3 regions of the Rossellomorea sp. ABR4_004 genome follow, and region 2 is predicted to be linked to each of the others. Evidence: a T-box and tRNA genes for the amino acid it is inferred to sense, from the RefSeq annotation. Region 2 holds a T-box; the other regions hold tRNA genes.
The links. The T-box of region 2 lies ahead of thrS (threonine--tRNA ligase). A T-box ahead of a tRNA ligase gene usually reads a tRNA of that ligase, here a tRNA-Thr.
Positions count from the first base shown of each region.

Region 1 (7,458 bases), on a different contig from region 2:
ACACCCGAAGTCGGTGAGGTAACCTTTTGGAGCCAGCCGCCTAAGGTGGGACAGATGATTGGGGTGAAGTCGTAACAAGGTAGCCGTATCGGAAGGTGCGGCTGGATCACCTCCTTTCTAAGGAAGATTTAACTAAACGTTTGACACGTCGAAGTTTTGTTCAGTTTTGATGGTTTGATATCCATCAAAACTTTTTGTCTCTTACGAGATCAAAATGTGTTTGTTCTTTGAAAACTAGATAAAGATATAATTGATAGTCAAGAAATTACCGAGTATCGCCATTTTAGGTTTTAAACCTGATGTAACAACCAATTCGGTTAAGTTATGAAGGGCGCACGGTGGATGCCTTGGCACTAGGAGCCGACGAAGGACGGGACTAACACCGATATGCTTTGGGGAGCTGTAAGTGAGCTTTGATCCAGAGATTTCCGAATGGGGGAACCCATTGTTCGTAATGGAACAATATCCTTACTTGAATACATAGAGTATGGAAGGCAGACCCAGGGAACTGAAACATCTAAGTACCTGGAGGAAGAGAAAGCAATTGCGATTCCCTGAGTAGCGGCGAGCGAAACGGGATGTAGCCCAAACCAAGAGGCTTGCCTCTTGGGGTTGTAGGACACTCTATACGGAGTTACAAAGGAATGAAGTAGACGAAGAAGTCTGGAAAGGCTCGTCAAAGAAGGTAACAACCCTGTAGTTGAAACTTCATTCCCTCTTGAGTGGATCCTGAGTACGGCGGGACACGTGAAATCCCGTCGGAAGCTGGGAGGACCATCTCCCAAGGCTAAATACTCCCTAGTGACCGATAGTGAACCAGTACCGTGAGGGAAAGGTGAAAAGCACCCCGGAAGGGGAGTGAAATAGAACCTGAAACCGTGTGCCTACAAGTAGTCAGAGCCCGTTAACGGGTGATGGCGTGCCTTTTGTAGAATGAACCGGCGAGTTACGATCCCATGCAAGGTTAAGTCGATGAGACGGAGCCGCAGCGAAAGCGAGTCTGAATAGGGCGAATTGAGTATGTGGTCGTAGACCCGAAACCAGGTGATCTACCCATGTCCAGGATGAAGTTCAGGTAACACTGAATGGAGGTCCGAACCCACGCACGTTGAAAAGTGCGGGGATGAGGTGTGGGTAGCGGAGAAATTCCAATCGAACTTGGAGATAGCTGGTTCTCTCCGAAATAGCTTTAGGGCTAGCCTCATGTGTAAGAGTCTTGGAGGTAGAGCACTGTTTGGACTAGGGGCCCTCATCGGGTTACCGAATTCAGACAAACTCCGAATGCCAAAGACTTATCCATGGGAGTCAGACTGCGAGTGATAAGATCCGTAGTCGAAAGGGAAACAGCCCAGACCACCAGCTAAGGTCCCAAAGTATACGTTAAGTGGAAAAGGATGTGGAGTTGCTTAGACAACCAGGATGTTGGCTTAGAAGCAGCCACCATTTAAAGAGTGCGTAATAGCTCACTGGTCGAGTGACTCTGCGCCGAAAATGTACCGGGGCTAAACGTATCACCGAAGCTGTGGATTGACACCTCTAGGTGTCAGTGGTAGGAGAGCGTTCTAAGGACTGCGAAGCTAGACCGTAAGGACTGGTGGAGTGCTTAGAAGTGAGAATGCCGGTATGAGTAGCGAAAGATGGGTGAGAATCCCATCCACCGAATGCCTAAGGTTTCCTGAGGAAGGCTCGTCCGCTCAGGGTTAGTCGGGACCTAAGTCGAGGCCGATAGGCGTAGACGATGGACAACAGGTTGATATTCCTGTACCACCTCTTTTCCGTTTGAGCAATGGGGGGACGCAGGAGGATAGGGTAAGCGCACTGCTGGATATGTGCGTCTAAGCAGTTAGGCTGATGATGAGGCAAATCCCATCATCGCATAAGGCTGAGCTGTGATAGCGAGCGAATTATAGTAGCGAAGTTCCTGATTCCACACTGCCAAGAAAAGCCTCTAGCGAGGAAAAAGGTGCCCGTACCGCAAACCGACACAGGTAGGCGAGGAGAGAATCCTAAGGTGAGCGAGAGAACTCTCGTTAAGGAACTCGGCAAAATGACCCCGTAACTTCGGGAGAAGGGGTGCTCTGGTAGGGTGCAAGCCCGAGAGAGCCGCAGTGAATAGGCCCAGGCGACTGTTTAGCAAAAACACAGGTCTCTGCGAAGCCGTAAGGCGAAGTATAGGGGCTGACGCCTGCCCGGTGCTGGAAGGTTAAGAGGAGTGCTTAGCGCAAGCGAAGGTGCGAATCGAAGCCCCAGTAAACGGCGGCCGTAACTATAACGGTCCTAAGGTAGCGAAATTCCTTGTCGGGTAAGTTCCGACCCGCACGAAAGGCGTAACGATCTGGGCACTGTCTCAACGAGAGACTCGGTGAAATTATAGTACCTGTGAAGATGCAGGTTACCCGCGACAGGACGGAAAGACCCCGTGGAGCTTTACTGTAGCCTGATATTGAATTTTGGTACAGCTTGTACAGGATAGGTAGGAGCCTTGGAAGCCGGAGCGCCAGCTTCGGTGGAGGCATCGGTGGGATACTACCCTGGCTGTATTGAAATTCTAACCCGCGCCCCTTATCGGGGTGGGAGACAGTGTCAGGTGGGCAGTTTGACTGGGGCGGTCGCCTCCTAAAGAGTAACGGAGGCGCCCAAAGGTTCCCTCAGAATGGTTGGAAATCATTCGCAGAGTGTAAAGGCACAAGGGAGCTTGACTGCGAGACCTACAAGTCGAGCAGGGACGAAAGTCGGGCTTAGTGATCCGGTGGTTCCGCATGGAAGGGCCATCGCTCAACGGATAAAAGCTACCCCGGGGATAACAGGCTTATCTCCCCCAAGAGTCCACATCGACGGGGAGGTTTGGCACCTCGATGTCGGCTCATCGCATCCTGGGGCTGTAGTCGGTCCCAAGGGTTGGGCTGTTCGCCCATTAAAGCGGTACGCGAGCTGGGTTCAGAACGTCGTGAGACAGTTCGGTCCCTATCCGTCGTGGGCGCAGGAAATTTGAGAGGAGCTGTCCTTAGTACGAGAGGACCGGGATGGACGCACCGCTGGTGTACCAGTTGTCTTGCCAAAGGCATCGCTGGGTAGCTATGTGCGGAAGGGATAAGTGCTGAAAGCATCTAAGCATGAAGCCCCCCTCGAGATGAGATTTCCCATCACGTATGTGAGTAAGATCCCTAGAAGATGACTAGGTAGATAGGTCAGAGATGGAAGCATGGCGACATGTGGAGTTGACTGATACTAATCGATCGAGGACTTAACCACACTATAAAGCGGAGGCGGCTTGAACAGAGACGACAAGCATTTCTGGGCAATCAGAAGAGGGTGCCTTTTACCCTCAGCTGATTGAACTGAAATGACCTCGAGTCTCTAGCCGCCGGAGCTGGAATGGTATCTGCTTGAAGAAGTAGGTGCAACAATTGGTCGATATTCGGCTTTCTTGACATCAATTCTTTATCTAGTTTTCAGGGAATAAATTTTATACGAAAATATAAAAAAGCCTTGAAAAATTATATCTACACGATATAATAATACTTGTCCTTAAAAAAGAGACAAGAAATAGTCTGGTGACAATGGCGAAGAGGTCACACCCGTTCCCATGCCGAACACGGAAGTTAAGCTCTTCAGCGCCGATGGTAGTTGGGGGATCTCCCCCTGTGAGAGTAGGACGTCGCCAGGCTTTATATTTTGGAGGATTAGCTCAGCTGGGAGAGCATCTGCCTTACAAGCAGAGGGTCGGCGGTTCGATCCCGTCATCCTCCACCAAGTTTTTTTACGAAAGTAAAATAAACTTCATTTTATTTTTGCGTCAACAAAATATCTCTCCTTAAATTTTCTTATATGAAAACCAATCATACATGCCGGTGTAGCTCAACTGGTAGAGCAACTGACTTGTAATCAGTAGGTTGGGGGTTCAAGTCCTCTTGCCGGCACCATTTTGGTCTTAATATCATCTTTATTAAGATGAGCCATTAGCTCAGTTGGTAGAGCATCTGACTTTTAATCAGAGGGTCGAAGGTTCGAGTCCTTCATGGCTCACCAAAGATTTTTGCACAGCAAAATATCTTACCATTTATATCATGCGGGTGTGGCGGAATTGGCAGACGCACCAGACTTAGGATCTGGCGCCGCAAGGCGTGGGGGTTCAAGTCCCTTCACCCGCACCATTCATTTTGCGGAAGTAGTTCAGTGGTAGAACACCACCTTGCCAAGGTGGGGGTCGCGGGTTCGAATCCCGTCTTCCGCTCCAGAAGATTTTATGCCGGGGTGGCGGAACTGGCAGACGCACAGGACTTAAAATCCTGCGGTAGGTGACTACCGTACCGGTTCGATTCCGGTCCTCGGCACCAAAGATTTTTGCGCTAGCAAAAAATCTTTCCTTGATTTGCACCAGCAGATAAGGAAAAATAATAAAATTATGCGCCCGTAGCTCAATTGGATAGAGCGTTTGACTACGGATCAAAAGGTTAGGGGTTCGACTCCTCTCGGGCGCGCCATATTATCGGGAAGTAGCTCAGCTTGGTAGAGCACTTGGTTTGGGACCAAGGGGTCGCAGGTTCGAATCCTGTCTTCCCGACCACTTCTTGGGGCCTTAGCTCAGCTGGGAGAGCGCCTGCTTTGCACGCAGGAGGTCAGCGGTTCGATCCCGCTAGGCTCCACCAATTTTTCTGTGAAAGCAGAATCAACATTGATTTTCGAGAAATCATCTATCAATTAATTTGATAAAAAATGTATCTTGGCGGTGTAGCTCAGCTGGCTAGAGCGTACGGTTCATACCCGTGAGGTCGGGGGTTCGATCCCCTCCGCCGCTACCAATAGGGACCTTTAGCTCAGTTGGTTAGAGCAGACGGCTCATAACCGTCCGGTCGTAGGTTCGAGTCCTACAAGGTCCACCAAGTACCATTTCAATACGGAGGAATACCCAAGTCCGGCTGAAGGGATCGGTCTTGAAAACCGACAGGGGTGTCAAAGCCCGCAGGGGTTCGAATCCCCTTTCCTCCTCCATTTTCTCTTTAAATCTTATATCGTCGCGGGGTGGAGCAGTTCGGTAGCTCGTCGGGCTCATAACCCGAAGGTCGCAGGTTCAAATCCTGTCCCCGCAATACCATTTTTGACTCGGTTTTATAAAGGGTTATCAATAATCCTTTATGAGTCACGCATGGATAGTTATTTTGACTAACGTCAAGGTAATGAAACCTATTTTGCTTACGCAAAAAGCTTTGGTCCGGTAGTTCAGTTGGTTAGAATGCCTGCCTGTCACGCAGGAGGTCGCGGGTTCGAGTCCCGTCCGGACCGCCATTTTCTTTTTATAAGATGATGGTTCATAATTGAATACTTTACTTCAAGTAAGGCTCAGTAGCTCAGTTGGTAGAGCAATGGACTGAAAATCCATGTGTCGGCGGTTCGATTCCGTCCTGAGCCACCATTTTCTATTTGAAGACATTATGGCGATTGTGGCGAAGTGGTTAACGCACCTGATTGTGGTTCAGGCATTCGTGGGTTCGATTCCCATCAGTCGCCCCATATTCTCTTATATAAATCGTGCGGGTGTAGTTTAGTGGTAAAACCTCAGCCTTCCAAGCTGATGATGAGGGTTCGATTCCCTTCACCCGCTCCAATTATTACTCTTAATGGGCCTATAGCTCAGCTGGTTAGAGCGCACGCCTGATAAGCGTGAGGTCGGTGGTTCGAGTCCACTTAGGCCCACCATTTCATTATTCCGCAGTAGCTCAGTGGTAGAGCTATCGGCTGTTAACCGATCGGTCGCAAGTTCGAATCTTGCCTGCGGAGCCAATCATATGGGGAAGTACTCAAGTGGCTGAAGAGGCGCCCCTGCTAAGGGTGTAGGTCGGGCAACCGGCGCGAGGGTTCAAATCCCTCCTTCTCCGCCATATTATGGCCCATTGGTCAAGCGGTTAAGACACCGCCCTTTCACGGCGGTAACACGGGTTCGAATCCCGTATGGGTCATCTGAAAAAAGACTATCATTTTTGATAGTCTTTTTTTGTTATACAAAGTAGAATGGGTGGTCATTTTATTAAAAATAAACTAATAACACAACTAAATGAAGCAATTTAATTGAAAATGTAGTCGGGATTGGGACTATAATTGCGGTTTTACATAAGAAAGCATGTTACTACTTCTGTAAGAGGGATATATTATCGACATTGCTCGCTTTATTATCGACTTTCCAACATATATTATCGACTTTCCAACATATATTATCGACTTTGATCACTTTATTATCAACTTCTACCCTCTTCTTTTCAGCTCTAATTTTTCAATACAACAAACGGAGGATATGAGAGAACAGGTCCTCGAAGAATAAAATACATCAACTACCTCTTAATCTCCCTATTAATCTTCTTAAAGTATTCAGTAACCCTCATGAATGATTTCTTCTTTATTGTCCATTAAAACAGGTTTCATCTTTCCTAAGCATGCAGCAACTGCCAGATTGATCATCCATTCCTAATCGCTCCTCCATTCGACACCGCCATCCTTCTCACAACTAGCCAAAAACGATACAAAATACCGTAATCCTTCTGCATTTCCCGCTAATTTCACTATTTTTCATTTAAAAACTTTCGACAAATTCCGCTATGAATTCAACACGTTTCCCCTATGTTCTTCCAATGTAAACCTTATCATTTAGTAATAATTCCCAAAAGAGAACCGTTTTATCATATGCATGTAGGAAATTGTCGTAATTGAGCGACGATTATAAAGAGGATTTTGATGAAGTTGAAAGAAAATAGTAAGTAGATTGAAAAATGTAGGTGAGATGATGAACGCAATGACCATATCAGATTATGATGTTTTTTTGTTTCATGAGGGAAATTTACAGCAGGCCTATCAGTTTATGGGTTCACATGTGAGAAGAGATTCCACTGGGACCTATACAGAATTTTGCGTTTGGGCACCGAAAGCAAGACATGTTTCATTAGTTGGATCGTTTAATCATTGGAATGGAGCAGGGTATGAACTTACACGGCGGAATAACGAAGGTTTATGGACCATTCGCATTGATGGGAATCTTTCGGGTGAAACGTATAAGTACGAGATTACCACTCAATCAGGGTTGAAGAAGCTGAAGGCGGATCCATATGGGTTTGCTTCTGAGAGGCGTCCAAATACTGCAAGCGTGGTGTATGAGCTGCAGGGATTTTCTTGGGAGGATGAGAAGTGGCTGGAGGATCGAGCCAGTTCGACGGTCTATGACAAGCCTATGGCGATTTATGAAGTGCATTTGGGCACATGGAAGAAGAAAGCGGGTAAGTTTCTTTCTTATAAGGAATTAGCTCAGCAATTAATTCCCCATGTGAAAGAACAAGGATTCACACATATTGAGTTGCTGCCTGTCACGGAGCATCCGTTTGATCGTTCTTGGGGGTATCAAGGTACTGGTTATTATTCTCCGACTAGTCGCTACGGCTCACCTCATGAATTGATGGCGTTCGTAAATGAATG
Region 1 is NZ_JBSWVM010000001.1:1,422,077-1,429,534, reverse strand. It holds rRNA gene ACXAF2_RS07575 (16S ribosomal RNA) at 1-117, shown strand, start outside; rRNA gene ACXAF2_RS07570 (23S ribosomal RNA) at 316-3,252, shown strand; rRNA gene rrf (5S ribosomal RNA) at 3,551-3,667, shown strand; tRNA gene ACXAF2_RS07560 (tRNA-Val) at 3,678-3,753, shown strand; tRNA gene ACXAF2_RS07555 (tRNA-Thr) at 3,848-3,923, shown strand; tRNA gene ACXAF2_RS07550 (tRNA-Lys) at 3,954-4,029, shown strand; tRNA gene ACXAF2_RS07545 (tRNA-Leu) at 4,070-4,154, shown strand; tRNA gene ACXAF2_RS07540 (tRNA-Gly) at 4,163-4,237, shown strand; tRNA gene ACXAF2_RS07535 (tRNA-Leu) at 4,249-4,337, shown strand; tRNA gene ACXAF2_RS07530 (tRNA-Arg) at 4,408-4,484, shown strand; tRNA gene ACXAF2_RS07525 (tRNA-Pro) at 4,491-4,567, shown strand; tRNA gene ACXAF2_RS07520 (tRNA-Ala) at 4,574-4,649, shown strand; tRNA gene ACXAF2_RS07515 (tRNA-Met) at 4,726-4,802, shown strand; tRNA gene ACXAF2_RS07510 (tRNA-Ile) at 4,807-4,883, shown strand; tRNA gene ACXAF2_RS07505 (tRNA-Ser) at 4,900-4,992, shown strand; tRNA gene ACXAF2_RS07500 (tRNA-Met) at 5,017-5,090, shown strand; tRNA gene ACXAF2_RS07495 (tRNA-Asp) at 5,210-5,286, shown strand; tRNA gene ACXAF2_RS07490 (tRNA-Phe) at 5,338-5,413, shown strand; tRNA gene ACXAF2_RS07485 (tRNA-His) at 5,436-5,511, shown strand; tRNA gene ACXAF2_RS07480 (tRNA-Gly) at 5,532-5,605, shown strand; tRNA gene ACXAF2_RS07475 (tRNA-Ile) at 5,621-5,697, shown strand; tRNA gene ACXAF2_RS07470 (tRNA-Asn) at 5,707-5,781, shown strand; tRNA gene ACXAF2_RS07465 (tRNA-Ser) at 5,789-5,879, shown strand; tRNA gene ACXAF2_RS07460 (tRNA-Glu) at 5,886-5,957, shown strand; partial or broken gene glgB (1,4-alpha-glucan branching enzyme) at 6,776-7,458, shown strand, end outside.
Region 1: it encodes a tRNA-Thr, which carries the amino acid that the T-box ahead of thrS (threonine--tRNA ligase) is inferred to sense. The anticodon was not compared.

Region 2 (7,458 bases):
AACCGTTACGTAACAACCGTACGTTATGAGGATGAAGCGATTAAATCATTGTTTAACAGGCTTAAGAAAAATGGATTATATAAGGACACGATTTTTGTACTATATGGAGACCATTATGGCATCTCCGAAAAATATGAAAATGGAGTGTTCGAACTTTTAGGGCAGGAAGACACCCCGGTGAATCATGTAAAACTTCAACAAGTTCCACTCATTATCCATGTGCCTGGTGAAAAGGGAAAAACAATCGAAACGATAGGTGGAGAAATCGATATTCGCCCGACCATTCTCCATTTATTGGGGATTAAAACGAGGGATAATCTTTCCTTTGGACATAATCTGTTCACACGAAAAGAAGATCACCCAGTCATTTTCAGGGATGGTGACTTTGTAACTGAAAAGTACGTCTTTAAAGACAATGTTTGCTATGATAAGAGCAGTGAAGCAACGACTGCTGACTCATTATGTGAGCCATTTAAAGAAACCGTAAGAAAAGAATTAGGCATGTCTGATGATATTATTTATGGAGATTTGTTGAGGTTTTTAGATTAGACGAAGAAAACCCGGCTCTATTGTAGAGTCGGGTTTTGAATTGTTGATTTAATTATGGATAATATTATTATGTAAACTTAAGTCATTCCTGATTTTCTAAAAGGGCTATTTTAGAATTCATTTCATAGAACCTTCCATTAAAGCCAATCACTTCTAGACTAAATATACGGTTCGGGTCATTTAGGCTTATGTAATGTCTTTTTATACGTAATGTAAATAGTCCAGGAGAATAGTCTCTGTTTCCATTTGCAAGTTTAATCCTCTCTGCAATGTTCCCATTCCCGCTGTCCAATTCAATGATAGAGCAGTCTTTATTGCAATCAATAGTGTATTCTTCTTGCAGCCAAAGTGTAAAATCTTTTTCTGTAGGCTTATTGAGAATGGTTATTATGCAAAGGGTTACGATTACACCTATTAGAAATAGGAATGTCCATTTTTTACTCATTGTATTTAGCCTCCCACCAGGTTGTAGAGTCCTGGAAAATCTTGATAAATTAAGTGTATCACAGATTAAGAGAGAGGAGATTACTCTAATATAAAAGCTCAGGATAAAATATCCTAAGCTTTTGGTTATGTTTATTGTTTGGTTATGAGAGGGAGCAGAATTTTCACGAGTGTACCCTTATTCAACTCACTTTCGTACTCAATCATGCCACCCATTTCACGAATGATTTTGTTCGTCACCATGCTTCCAAGGCCGGTGCCTTTTGTTTTCGTGGTGTAAAAAGGTAAGCCGATTTTTTTTAACTCATCCCCAGTCATTCCTTTTCCCGTGTCTGAAATATTGATAACCACATTGTCCCTGGAAGAGTCTTCTTTTATAAAGATGGTGATTTCCCCATGTTCCTCAATGGATTCAATTCCGTTCTTGATGACGTTCATAATCGCTTGCTTCATATGATGTTCATCACCCTTAATATAATGGGTGCCGTTTTGCTGGAACAGTATCGATGTATTCGAATAGGAGGCAAATGGTCTTAGTAAGTCGACACAGTCCTGAATCACTCTTTCCAGGTGGAGTGTAGACAACTGAAATTCACTAGGTCTTGCTACGCTAAGGTAGTCTGTGATGATTTTATTCGTACGATCTAATTCATTCAGAATAAGAGGGGAGTACCTTTTAAACTGTTCATCCTCGGTGTCCTCGCTTAGATGTTGTATGAATCCTCTTACGGTTGCAAGGGGATTGCGAATCTCATGGGCAATAGAAGCCGCCATCTGTCCCACCATGTTCAATTTGTCGAGATACACCATTTCTTCGATCTGTCTGTTCGTGTGAATCAAATGTTCAATAATGAATACAAGAGCAACAAAAGTAAAATAGAAAACAGTGAAATAAATTAAATAAAATGTCAAATGAAGAATAGGTATAAAGCTGTTGATAATCGTGATGTAAAACAATGAATGAAACAGGAAGATAATTGTACTCCCCAATAATTTATATTGTGTATTTAATAACATCCTCCGAAAGAGAATGCCTATTACAAACGCAAGGACAGAGACCGTTATTCCAACCATGACATATGGACCGCCTATTAAATAGCGGAAGATGATCACGCATCCTAAAACGATCGATCCTGATAATAATCCGGCGTAGATCGTTGCGATTAAAATGGCAATCATGCGTAAGTCGAAATGAGTTTTTCCAAGGGTTTCAATCGGATAAAGCATACATAATAAAGCTCCAAAGGATGCAATAAGACCATAAGTGATTTTATGTTTAAAATGTGGAACTTGTTTTTCTTTAAATGGAAATAATACATTAGCATTATACGTAAATGAAAATAAAATTGTAATATTGACCAACAAAGTTTTGATTAATGTAATCAAAGAAAAGCCTCCAAAACCTAATTTACCTGGAAACAGAAAACAGTTCCAGCTTATCCAAAATATGAATATACAAGTATTAAAAATACTTCATTTTCCCCTTTGAGTCAAATTAAATTTGCTGAGGGACGGACCTTGAAATGACAATTAGAAAATGGCCAGATAACTTGATGATAGCAAGGTATTGTTATGTCAATGAAAGTTGGATGTCGCTCATTTAGAGGTCCGTCCCTCATTATAAGCAGGTATTTTGAAGGTGATAATAGAATATATAAGTTATACAAGCCGGTTCTTGTAGGCTTTGAAGAGGATATTGTGTATGTTACATAGATCATTTTTGATTCCAATGAGATGAGTTCAGTTGTTGTCACGGGATGTTTTTCTTTGGAGGAGGAATGAAGATGATTGAAGGACAGGTAATAAATCAAATGCAGCAAGTGAAAATAAAGCATAAGAAGATTCCCCTTAAAGAGGTAGTGAAAAGAGCTGTCCTCATCACCATCGGGGCGATGATCATGGCGGTTGGCCTTGAAATATTTCTAGTTCCCAACCAGGTCATTGATGGAGGAATCGTTGGTGTCTCGATTATGCTCTCACATATTACAGGCGTTAAGCTTGGTCTTTTCATCTTTATCCTTAACATCCCCTTTTTCTTCATAGGTTATAAACAAATCGGAAAAACCTTCGCATTCTCTACACTATACGGAATTATCATACTATCGATTTCAACTACATTTCTTCATCCGGTAGCTGCCTTCACCCAGGACATTCTGCTGGCTTCTTTATTTGGAGGGATCGTTCTGGGAATAGGAGTGGGTATGGTCATTCGTTACGGCGGATCTCTTGATGGAACGGAAATCCTTGCTATTTTATCAAGTAAAAAGCTGCCCTTCTCTGTCGGTGAAATCATCATGTTCGTCAATCTGTTCATTTTGGCTTCCGCCGGATTTGTATTTAGCTGGGATAGAGCAATGTATTCACTTCTGGCCTATTACGTAGCTTTTAAAATGATAGATATTACGATTAAAGGACTGGATGAATCCAAATCGGTTTGGATCATAAGTGAAAACCACAAGGAAATCGGTGATGCCCTCTTACACCGACTGGGGAGAGGAGTGACCTATTTGAATGGTGAAGGTGCTTTTTCAGGAGATGATAAGAAAGTGATATTCTGCGTCATCACTCGTCTGGAGGAAGCGAAACTGAAAGACATCGTTGCAGAACATGATCCATCCGCCTTTCTTGCCATTGCTGATATAGCAGAGGTAAGAGGTGGGAGGTTTAAGAAGAAAGATATTCATTAGACATGAGAGAAAGCGCAGTGGAGGGAAGTCCCTATACTGTGCTTTTTATTGATTTAAAACTGAAAATTGAATTAGGCTCTTTTCGTGAACATTCAGACTAATAATATATTGGAAGTGCTCTGATAAGTAGCGTACATTTCCTTATTGTCGTCCCCTGGCGGTTATAGTATGATAAGCTAGATTATCACGATAGAGGGGGAAGAGAGTGATGAAAACCATGTTGCTTGTGCTAATTTGCACGTTTGGATGTTTCCAGCAGATATACGATATTCAGACTCATAGGGGAGAAGAAGTCATTCAGGATCAAGCTCAGATTGCCTATCTTGACGATGATTCTTTTTCATTAACTCCTTCTCTTGTGATGAAAAAAATAGAAGATAAAAGCAGAATGCCTTTTAATAGAAGTCTGCCTCAATTTCCTCCCACTCTTTCCAATGACGGACTATTTTCCCATTATCGTGGGGATTCAACCGGGTTTGGGGTCATCGTGAAATACCACTCCAACTATCTTTCATCTTAGTCATATTGACAACATGATTAAACGATAGAGGAGAAATGATAAATGGACTTCATCTTGTTAATAAAAGCATTTATATTGGGTATGGTCGAAGGGTTAACGGAGTTTGCGCCTGTATCTTCCACTGGCCATATGATAGTAGTAGACGATTTATGGATTCAATCGAAAGAAGTATTGGGTAAATATCCGGCAAATACATTCAAAGTTGTGATCCAACTAGGCTCAATTTTAGCAGTTGTCATTGTATTTAAAGAGAGATTTAAAGAATTACTCGGATTTAATCACCGTACCGCAAATAAATCGTCCAATTTAAAATTGACCCATATACTGGCTGGATTGATTCCTGCAGTGATTCTAGGCTTGTTATTTGAGGATTATATCGATGAGCATCTTTTTTCACTAAATACGGTTCTGGCGGGTTTAACAATCGGTGCTTTCCTCATGATTGCAGCGGATTTGTATCGTCCCAAGATCGTCACAGTGGAGAATGTGGATCAGATAACACATAAAAAAGCGCTGGTGATCGGGCTTATTCAATGCTTATCATTATGGCCAGGTTTTTCCCGGTCGGGATCGACCATTTCTGGAGGAGTTTTACTTGGATTAAGCTACCGGGCAGCATCAGATTTCACATTCATTATGGCGGTTCCGATAATGTTGGGAGCAAGTTCGCTTTCTCTTATGAAGAACTGGATGTATTTTACCCCTGAGTTTTTACCGTTTCTATTGGTTGGATTCTTAAGTGCGTTTCTATTTGCTTATCTGTCGATACACTTTTTTCTGAAGGTGATTAATAAAATCAAGCTAATACCTTTTGCGATCTACCGGCTTGTTCTAGTCGCGATTATTTTCCTTGTTTATATTTAAACACTCTTGACAGTTAGAAAATACTACCATATAATTTCAATAACAAATTTATTCTAAATTGAATATACTATACGAAAGCAAAGATGAGGACATGATTCATTCCGTTTTTTCTTGATCAGAGAGCAGGGTCACCGGCTGAGAGCCCTGAAGAGAAATGAATGATTTACCACCTCGGAGCTATTATGGTGAAATGCCAGTATCCATAATCGGGAAAACCGTTATCTTACTTAAGCGAAGAGTAATATCTTACACTTCTGAATTAGGGTGGAACCACGACCGCACTCGTCCCTTGGTTAGGGATGGGTGCGGTTTTTTTATTAATTGTATAATAAAGTGATGAAGAGGACACGAATCATTTCTTGTATTTCTTACCAGAGAACAGGGTCACATGGCTGAAAGCCCTGAAGAAAAGGAAGTGATTTACCACCTCGGAGCTATTATGGTGAAATGTCAGTATCCATAATCGGGAAAACCGTTATCAGCTTTGAGCGGAGGGCTTTAGTTTAGCACTTCGGAATTAGGGTGGTACCACGACCGCATTCGTCCCTTGACAGGGATGAATGCGGTTTTTTATATAAAAAAATTGATTAGGAGGAAACAAAATGTCAATTCAATCTGAAGTGGAAAAACGAAATCACAGGAAATTAGGTCAGGAGTTGGAGCTATTTGTATCGATGGAGGAGGCACCCGGCATGCCCTTTTATTTACCGAAAGGGATGCTATTACGAAATGAGTTAGAGGAATTTTGGAAGAGGGAACATCGAAAAGCTGGATACCAGGAGATTAGAACTCCCATTATGATGAAGCAGGAGCTATGGGAAAAGTCAGGTCACTGGGATCATTACCATGAGAATATGTATTTCTCAGAGGTAGATGATCAGAAATATGCGATAAAGCCAATGAGTTGTCCGGGAGCAGTCTTAATCTATAAAAGTAAAAGAAGAAGTTATAGGGAGTTACCCCTTCGATACGGTGAATTGGGATTAGTCCATCGGCATGAGCTGTCGGGTTCATTAAGTGGATTATTGAGAGTCCGTTCCTTCACTCAAGATGATGCTCATCTATTTGTAAGGGAAGATCAAATTCGGTCGGAGCTTCATAACGTATTGGATCTTATCGATCTTTTCTATAGCAAATTCGGGTTTGACTATAAAGTTGAGCTTTCGACTCGACCGGAAGATTTTATGGGCTCCGTTGAATTATGGGATCAAGCTGAAGGAGATTTGGAAGGTGTGTTGAAAGAGAGAGGAGTCAATTATCATGTTAATAAAGGAGACGGTGCTTTCTACGGGCCAAAAATAGACTTTCATCTATTGGATGTCATTGGGAGAAGCTGGCAATGTGGAACAGTTCAACTTGATTTCCAAATGCCTGAAAAATTTGAGTGTGAATATATCGGGGAAAACAATGGGACAGTCAGACCGATTATGATTCATCGAGCGATTTACGGTTCGATCGAACGCTTTATGGCAATCATCATTGAACATTTTGGAGGAGATTTTCCTCTTTGGTTAGCTCCCCATCAGGTCAAAATTCTTCCGATTTCCGACACACATTTCCAATATGCTCAACATGTGAAGTCTCAATTAGAAAGTGAAGGGTTTAGGGTAGAAGTCGATGATCGTGTAGAAAAAGTCGGTCTGAAAATCAGAGAAGCAGAGATGCAAAAAGTTCCTTATATGATGGTAATAGGAGATAAGGAGGTCGAGTGTGATACTATTTCGTTACGTAAGAGGAAGGAAGGAAATGTAGGTATGTTGAAGATAAGGGAGGTTATAGCGAAATTAAAAGAAGAGGTAAACGACTTGAGTAGTAAGGCGAATTAAATGAAACATCCCTTGAATATTTCCTGTATTTTCTATATAATGAGAAAAGGAAAATTCTGAATAGTGCGAGAGGGGGAGAAGCTATGTTAATCAATCGTCAATCATATTTCAGCATTTCTTCTCCTATAAAAAGAACTAAAAGGGTAGTCATTCCCTTTTTAGTTCTTTTTTTATGTCCAGGGGAGGAATAGTGATGAGATACAAGCGTGTGTTAATTAAATTAAGTGGTGGAGCGTTGGCGGATAAGGAAGGAAATAATTTTGGCACTGAAGAGCTTGATCACATTGCAGGCGAAATCATGTCAATCGTCAATATGGGAATTGAAGTTTCCTTAGTTGTGGGCGGTGGCAATATATTTCGAGGAAGTCTGGCAGATACTTGGGGAATAGAGCGAGTAGAAGCGGATAGTATCGGAACTCTCGGAACCATCATCAACAGTTTAATGCTTAGAGGTGTGTTGAAAAGTAAGACCGACAAAGAAGTTCGAGTGATGACTTCTATCCCTGTATCAACGGTTGCCGAACCATATATTCGCCTTCGTGCCGTTCACCATCTTGACAAAGGATAC
Region 2 is NZ_JBSWVM010000003.1:64,981-72,438, reverse strand. It holds gene ACXAF2_RS17445 (LTA synthase family protein) at 1-549, shown strand, start outside; gene ACXAF2_RS17440 (hypothetical protein) at 632-994, opposite strand; gene ACXAF2_RS17435 (ATP-binding protein) at 1,126-2,379, opposite strand; gene ACXAF2_RS17430 (YitT family protein) at 2,805-3,680, shown strand; gene ACXAF2_RS17425 (hypothetical protein) at 3,886-4,200, shown strand; gene ACXAF2_RS17420 (undecaprenyl-diphosphate phosphatase) at 4,243-5,064, shown strand; T-box leader at 5,136-5,357, shown strand; T-box leader at 5,392-5,615, shown strand; gene thrS (threonine--tRNA ligase) at 5,667-6,890, shown strand; gene pyrH (UMP kinase) at 7,084-7,458, shown strand, end outside.

Region 3 (7,458 bases), on a different contig from region 2:
GTACTGGTTCACTATCGGTCACTAGGGAGTATTTAGCCTTGGGAGATGGTCCTCCCAGCTTCCGACGGGATTTCACGTGTCCCGCCGTACTCAGGATCCACTCAAGAGGGAATGAAGTTTCAACTACAGGGTTGTTACCTTCTTTGACGAGCCTTTCCAGACTTCTTCGTCTACTTCATTCCTTTGTAACTCCGTATAGAGTGTCCTACAACCCCAAGAGGCAAGCCTCTTGGTTTGGGCTACATCCCGTTTCGCTCGCCGCTACTCAGGGAATCGCAATTGCTTTCTCTTCCTCCAGGTACTTAGATGTTTCAGTTCCCTGGGTCTGCCTTCCATACTCTATGTATTCAAGTAAGGATATTGTTCCATTACGAACAATGGGTTCCCCCATTCGGAAATCTCTGGATCAAAGCTCACTTACAGCTCCCCAAAGCATATCGGTGTTAGTCCCGTCCTTCGTCGGCTCCTAGTGCCAAGGCATCCACCGTGCGCCCTTCATAACTTAACCGAATTGGTTGTTACATCAGGTTTAAAACCTAAAATGGCGATACTCGGTAATTTCTTGACTATCAATTTATCTTTATCTAGTTTTCAAAGAACAAACACATTTTGATCTCGTAAGAGACAAAAAGTTTTGATGGACGGTTATTTTGCTTTCGCAAAAAACCTTATTAAACCATCAAAACTGAACAAAACTTCGACGTGTCAAACGTTTAGTTAAATCTTCCTTAGAAAGGAGGTGATCCAGCCGCACCTTCCGATACGGCTACCTTGTTACGACTTCACCCCAATCATCTGTCCCACCTTAGGCGGCTGGCTCCAAAAGGTTACCTCACCGACTTCGGGTGTTACAAACTCTCGTGGTGTGACGGGCGGTGTGTACAAGGCCCGGGAACGTATTCACCGCGGCATGCTGATCCGCGATTACTAGCGATTCCAGCTTCATGTAGGCGAGTTGCAGCCTACAATCCGAACTGAGAACGGTTTTATGGGATTGGCTAAACCTCGCGGTCTTGCTGCCCTTTGTACCGTCCATTGTAGCACGTGTGTAGCCCAGGTCATAAGGGGCATGATGATTTGACGTCATCCCCACCTTCCTCCGGTTTGTCACCGGCAGTCATCTTAGAGTGCCCAACTGAATGCTGGCAACTAAGATCAAGGGTTGCGCTCGTTGCGGGACTTAACCCAACATCTCACGACACGAGCTGACGACAACCATGCACCACCTGTCACTCTGTCCCCCGAAGGGGAAAGCCCTATCTCTAGGGTTGTCAGAGGATGTCAAGACCTGGTAAGGTTCTTCGCGTTGCTTCGAATTAAACCACATGCTCCACCGCTTGTGCGGGCCCCCGTCAATTCCTTTGAGTTTCAGTCTTGCGACCGTACTCCCCAGGCGGAGTGCTTAATGCGTTAGCTGCAGCACTAAGGGGCGGAAACCCCCTAACACTTAGCACTCATCGTTTACGGCGTGGACTACCAGGGTATCTAATCCTGTTTGCTCCCCACGCTTTCGCGCCTCAGTGTCAGTTACAGACCAGAAAGTCGCCTTCGCCACTGGTGTTCCTCCAAATATCTACGCATTTCACCGCTACACTTGGAATTCCACTTTCCTCTTCTGCACTCAAGTCCCCCAGTTTCCAATGACCCTCCACGGTTGAGCCGTGGGCTTTCACATCAGACTTAAGGAACCACCTGCGCGCGCTTTACGCCCAATAATTCCGGACAACGCTTGCCACCTACGTATTACCGCGGCTGCTGGCACGTAGTTAGCCGTGGCTTTCTGGTTAGGTACCGTCAAGGTACCGCCCTATTCGAACGGTACTTGTTCTTCCCTAACAACAGAGTTTTACGATCCGAAAACCTTCATCACTCACGCGGCGTTGCTCCGTCAGACTTTCGTCCATTGCGGAAGATTCCCTACTGCTGCCTCCCGTAGGAGTCTGGGCCGTGTCTCAGTCCCAGTGTGGCCGATCACCCTCTCAGGTCGGCTACGCATCGTCGCCTTGGTGAGCCGTTACCTCACCAACTAGCTAATGCGCCGCGGGTCCATCTGTAAGTGATAGCTAAAAGCCACCTTTCAACATTTCCTCATGCGAGGAAATGAGTTATCCGGTATTAGCCCCGGTTTCCCGGAGTTATCCCAGTCTTACAGGCAGGTTACCCACGTGTTACTCACCCGTCCGCCGCTGACTGATGGGAGCAAGCTCCCATCAGTCCGCTCGACTTGCATGTATTAGGCACGCCGCCAGCGTTCGTCCTGAGCCAGGATCAAACTCTCCGATAAAAGTTTGAATAGCTCTTTAAAAATAAATCTAGAATTAACGTTGACGTATTGTCTTGTTTTGTTCAGTTTTCAAGGTTCAATGTGTAAGTGCTTCTGTTTGAAGCGACCCTTATTACATTACACGTTCATCAACTTGGTGTCAATAACTTTTTTCAAGAAGTTTTGATCAAGTTTGTCGTGTTTTCATTGTCCGTTAATGGCAACAAATAATACTTTATCAGTTGACTTCGCAGAAGTCAACTTCTTTTTGAAAATTTCTCAAAAAAATATTTGAGAACCACTCCATTTTCTATAATGAAGAAAATGGCTCCGCAGGCAAGATTCGAACTTGCGACCGATCGGTTAACAGCCGATAGCTCTACCACTGAGCTACTGCGGAATAATATTATGGTGGGCCTAAGTGGACTCGAACCACCGACCTCACGCTTATCAGGCGTGCGCTCTAACCAGCTGAGCTATAGGCCCATAAATAGTTGGAGCGGGTGAAGGGAATCGAACCCTCATCATCAGCTTGGAAGGCTGAGGTTTTACCACTAAACTACACCCGCATAAATCATTGGAGGCGGCAACCGGATTTGAACCGGTGATAAAGGTTTTGCAGACCTCTGCCTTACCACTTGGCTATGCCGCCGTTGGCTGGGCTAGCTGGATTCGAACCAACGCATGTCGCAGTCAAAGTGCGATGCCTTACCGCTTGGCTATAGCCCAATATAAAGGGCGACTGATGGGAATCGAACCCACGAATGCCTGAACCACAATCAGGTGCGTTAACCACTTCGCCACAATCGCCATGTTTAACATATCTTTGGCAGGGGCAGTAGGAATCGAACCCACACCAAAGGTTTTGGAGACCTTCGTTCTACCGTTAAACTATGCCCCTATATAATAGAGAGTTTTATTTAAAAATGGTGGAGGGGGGCAGATTCGAACTGCCGAACCCGAAGGAGCGGATTTACAGTCCGCCGCGTTTAGCCACTTCGCTACCCCTCCAAATAAAAGAAATACTTAAAGGCTCTTAAGTATAAATGGTGGCTCAGGACGGAATCGAACCGCCGACACATGGATTTTCAGTCCATTGCTCTACCAACTGAGCTACTGAGCCATATTATATAGAAGATTAAATTATCAAATTACCAACTTCTTATTACTAAGTAATTGAAAATGGCGGTCCGGACGGGACTCGAACCCGCGACCTCCTGCGTGACAGGCAGGCATTCTAACCAACTGAACTACCGGACCAAAGCTTTTTGCGTCAGTAAAATAGGTTTCATTACCTCGCGATAGCGAAAATAACTATCCATGCGCGACTCATCAAGAATTAGTAATGGCCTAATCATAAAATGAGTCAAAAATGGTATTGCGGGGACAGGATTTGAACCTGCGACCTTCGGGTTATGAGCCCGACGAGCTACCGAACTGCTCCACCCCGCGACGATATAAATATTGTAAAGGTAAATATGGAGGAGGAAGGGGGATTCGAACCCCCGCGGGCTGTTACACCCCTGTCGGTTTTCAAGACCGATCCCTTCAGCCGGACTTGGGTATTCCTCCGTGTATAATGGACCCTGTAGGACTCGAACCTACGACCGGACGGTTATGAGCCGTCTGCTCTAACCAACTGAGCTAAGGGTCCTTATAATCGTGCGTCATGTATTTAGTAATAGCGGCGGAGGGGATCGAACCCCCGACCTCACGGGTATGAACCGTACGCTCTAGCCAGCTGAGCTACACCGCCACGAAACGTTTACTATTCAATATGAACCTTGATCAAGCAAGATTCAATGAGGTTTGTTTACTCTCGTAAAAAACCTGGTGGAGCCTAGCGGGATCGAACCGCTGACCTCCTGCGTGCAAAGCAGGCGCTCTCCCAGCTGAGCTAAGGCCCCAAATAAGGTGGTCGGGAAGACAGGATTCGAACCTGCGACCCCTTGGTCCCAAACCAAGTGCTCTACCAAGCTGAGCTACTTCCCGAAATATATGGCGCGCCCGAGAGGAGTCGAACCCCTAACCTTTTGATCCGTAGTCAAACGCTCTATCCAATTGAGCTACGGGCGCTAAACAATTCATTAAACACTAAGCAAGGAAAGTTATTTTGCTGAAGCAAAAAACTTTGGTGCCGAGGACCGGAATCGAACCGGTACGGTAGTCACCTACCGCAGGATTTTAAGTCCTGTGCGTCTGCCAGTTCCGCCACCCCGGCAAGTCTGGAGCGGAAGACGGGATTCGAACCCGCGACCCCCACCTTGGCAAGGTGGTGTTCTACCACTGAACTACTTCCGCAAATAAATGGTGCGGGTGAAGGGACTTGAACCCCCACGCCTTGCGGCGCCAGATCCTAAGTCTGGTGCGTCTGCCAATTCCGCCACACCCGCATAAAAAAATTCAGATATTTCGCATTCACGAAAATCTTTGGTGAGCCATGAAGGACTCGAACCTTCGACCCTCTGATTAAAAGTCAGATGCTCTACCAACTGAGCTAATGGCTCATCTTTATTGTAAAAAACCAAATGGTGCCGGCAAGAGGACTTGAACCCCCAACCTACTGATTACAAGTCAGTTGCTCTACCAGTTGAGCTACACCGGCATGTTTAATTTCAGATGAAAACTACTTATTGGGAATCCAGGTCACCAGAGCAGTTCAAGGAAAGATATTTTGCTGACGGGCAAATCAAATGAAGTTTACTTTACTTTCGTAAAGAAACTTGGTGGAGGATGACGGGATCGAACCGCCGACCCTCTGCTTGTAAGGCAGATGCTCTCCCAGCTGAGCTAATCCTCCATATTGGTGACCCATACGGGATTCGAACCCGTGTTACCGCCGTGAAAGGGCGGTGTCTTAACCGCTTGACCAATGGGCCGTATTGTTAAAGCGTCCCGCTTAAGGACATGTATAACTATATCAGCTAATTTCGTAGAAGTCAACTTCTAGTTAACAAAAAAACGAAAACTTTTTTCACGATACTCAGCTTAATATTTTTGTAAGCCGAAAAAGAATATACCACATATTTAAAGTTTATATCAATAGTGAATTTAATAATCTCTCCAATTTTATTATTGATTTCTAATTCATCGTGAAAACTTTTCATAATCCCTCCCCTATTTAGTGAAATTGATCAACTCCCACTAATCTCCTTCCATCATTTCAGTTAATGATAGGCCTTGTTTTCTTTCATCAACATAGATATAGAGCGTTTTAATATCTAACCAACTTTGGGCATTGGAATTTAGAGGGATGATGAAGAATAGTGTAGTTGGAAATTAGTATTTCTCAATAAATTCAAATGTAGATATCCAAAAGAGGTCCGTCCCTTTCGCTTTAAAGTGATAAGGAACGGACTTTCAGGTGTAAGCTTGTTTACACCATCTCTTTGGGAGTTGAATACGATGGTAATAGATTATAAATGGGGTGATGGATTCATGGAGCTTCCAACGATACTGTGCGGGCCGATTGTTCGTCGGGTGGAGACTGCACAAGCTTCTATTTGGATTGCATTGAGCAAGCCGTATGATATTAAAGCAGAGTTATTCAAGATTAAACAAGGGGACCATTCTCATCTTTATGACTATAAAAGAATAGCCTGTGAGACTAAGACGAAAACGGTACAAGCAGGAAAGAACTTATATATAAGTATAATAAACGTATCTCCACATGCCGGATCCTTTCCTACTAATAAATTACTGGGATACAATTTATTGTTTGAAAATAGTGCGGAAACACTGGACCTCGGCAGCTTTGACTTACTTTCCCCCACTCATCCACACTCGATTGTCTACGAAAATCTCGCATACCCAACCTTTTATATGAACGAAGGAAATACATCGAATATTCTATACGGATCCTGTCGAAAGCTTCACGGTGTTGGAACAGATGTATTGGTTCAAGCGGATAAAACCATTGCGTCAACCTTCAATAATGCCGATAGACCATCCTCTCTATTTTTAATGGGAGATCAAATATATGCCGATGATGTAGCAGATCCCCTATTTAAGATCATCACAAGGTTCGGTAAAGAACTGGTGGGACAAGAAGAAGACCTTGGTTCCATTGAACCACGCTTAAAAGAAGATCCTTTTAAGCAGGGACTTAAGCAGATCAATGGCAGGCAATATATGACGGAACACTTTTGCAAATTCACGTCCAGAAAAGCTGCCAATCATCTGTTCAGCTTCAGTGATTATGCAGCCATGTATATTTTGTCGTGGAATCCCTCATTATGGGAACTTGCACACAAGGAAGGAATGTTCGAAACCTTTCAAGAAGCAATGGATAAGAATGAATTCTATTTTGTCTTTAAAGATCCAGAAACCAAGGAGCATAAGTCGGAATATCGACAGCTTCAAGCACGCTATCAAAAGCAGTTGAAAGAACTGACTAAACTGGAAGAAGGTCTATACTCTGTCAGAAGAGTATTAGCCAATACACCGACCTATATGATGTTTGACGACCATGATATAACCGATGATTGGAATCTGACACAGGATTGGAAAAGGGGTGTATGGAACGCTCCATTGGGGAGACATGTCATTAGTAACGGTTTGTCATCCTACTGGCTTTTTCAAAGTTGGGGGAATGAGCCTGATACGTTTACCCATTTCGGTCAAACCATGCAAACCTATTTTGATTCGCTACAACCTGGATCCCTCCCCCACTCCAACTGGATACATTCCCTTTGGAACTATGATTCTTGGCATTATACCGCACCCACTACCCCGAAAGCCGTTTTTCTCGATACCAGAACCCAGCGCGGTTATGTAAATAAACCAAAGCCTGTGAAGGTTGGTACAAGGATAGACGAGGAACGATATAGTCCAAACCTTCTTCATCGAGAGGGGTGGAACCGGATTTCGACTAAACTGGCAGCGTCAGGATGGAACAAAGGAGAATCCCTGATCATGGTATCCCCCTCTCCTCTTTATGGAATTGGATTGATCGATAACTTTCTCCATGACTACATGCTCCCCCTCACGACGTTTGGTTTACCTGTACAAAATAATTTTGATCTAGAAGCCTGGAAGTACAATGGGAAAGGCTTCAGTAACTTACTTCATCAGATAGCCGCCTGGAACCAAAGCGACTGCATCATCTTATCCGGTGATGTTCATTCGGCTTCATCCGTACAATCCGACGTTACCTTTCGCAATGGCCGCAGATTGAAGATTCATCAGTTTACAAG
Region 3 is NZ_JBSWVM010000001.1:1,905,198-1,912,655, forward strand. It holds rRNA gene ACXAF2_RS09740 (23S ribosomal RNA) at 1-508, opposite strand, end outside; rRNA gene ACXAF2_RS09745 (16S ribosomal RNA) at 733-2,284, opposite strand; tRNA gene ACXAF2_RS09750 (tRNA-Asn) at 2,589-2,663, opposite strand; tRNA gene ACXAF2_RS09755 (tRNA-Ile) at 2,673-2,749, opposite strand; tRNA gene ACXAF2_RS09760 (tRNA-Gly) at 2,759-2,832, opposite strand; tRNA gene ACXAF2_RS09765 (tRNA-Cys) at 2,842-2,915, opposite strand; tRNA gene ACXAF2_RS09770 (tRNA-Gln) at 2,918-2,992, opposite strand; tRNA gene ACXAF2_RS09775 (tRNA-His) at 3,001-3,073, opposite strand; tRNA gene ACXAF2_RS09780 (tRNA-Trp) at 3,091-3,164, opposite strand; tRNA gene ACXAF2_RS09785 (tRNA-Tyr) at 3,191-3,274, opposite strand; tRNA gene ACXAF2_RS09790 (tRNA-Phe) at 3,311-3,386, opposite strand; tRNA gene ACXAF2_RS09795 (tRNA-Asp) at 3,447-3,523, opposite strand; tRNA gene ACXAF2_RS09800 (tRNA-Met) at 3,642-3,715, opposite strand; tRNA gene ACXAF2_RS09805 (tRNA-Ser) at 3,743-3,835, opposite strand; tRNA gene ACXAF2_RS09810 (tRNA-Ile) at 3,844-3,917, opposite strand; tRNA gene ACXAF2_RS09815 (tRNA-Met) at 3,946-4,019, opposite strand; tRNA gene ACXAF2_RS09820 (tRNA-Ala) at 4,095-4,170, opposite strand; tRNA gene ACXAF2_RS09825 (tRNA-Pro) at 4,179-4,255, opposite strand; tRNA gene ACXAF2_RS09830 (tRNA-Arg) at 4,263-4,339, opposite strand; tRNA gene ACXAF2_RS09835 (tRNA-Leu) at 4,396-4,484, opposite strand; tRNA gene ACXAF2_RS09840 (tRNA-Gly) at 4,490-4,564, opposite strand; tRNA gene ACXAF2_RS09845 (tRNA-Leu) at 4,572-4,656, opposite strand; tRNA gene ACXAF2_RS09850 (tRNA-Lys) at 4,695-4,770, opposite strand; tRNA gene ACXAF2_RS09855 (tRNA-Thr) at 4,793-4,868, opposite strand; tRNA gene ACXAF2_RS09860 (tRNA-Val) at 4,988-5,063, opposite strand; tRNA gene ACXAF2_RS09865 (tRNA-Glu) at 5,068-5,142, opposite strand; gene ACXAF2_RS09870 (metallophosphoesterase family protein) at 5,669-7,458, shown strand, end outside.
Region 3: it encodes a tRNA-Thr, which carries the amino acid that the T-box ahead of thrS (threonine--tRNA ligase) is inferred to sense. The anticodon was not compared.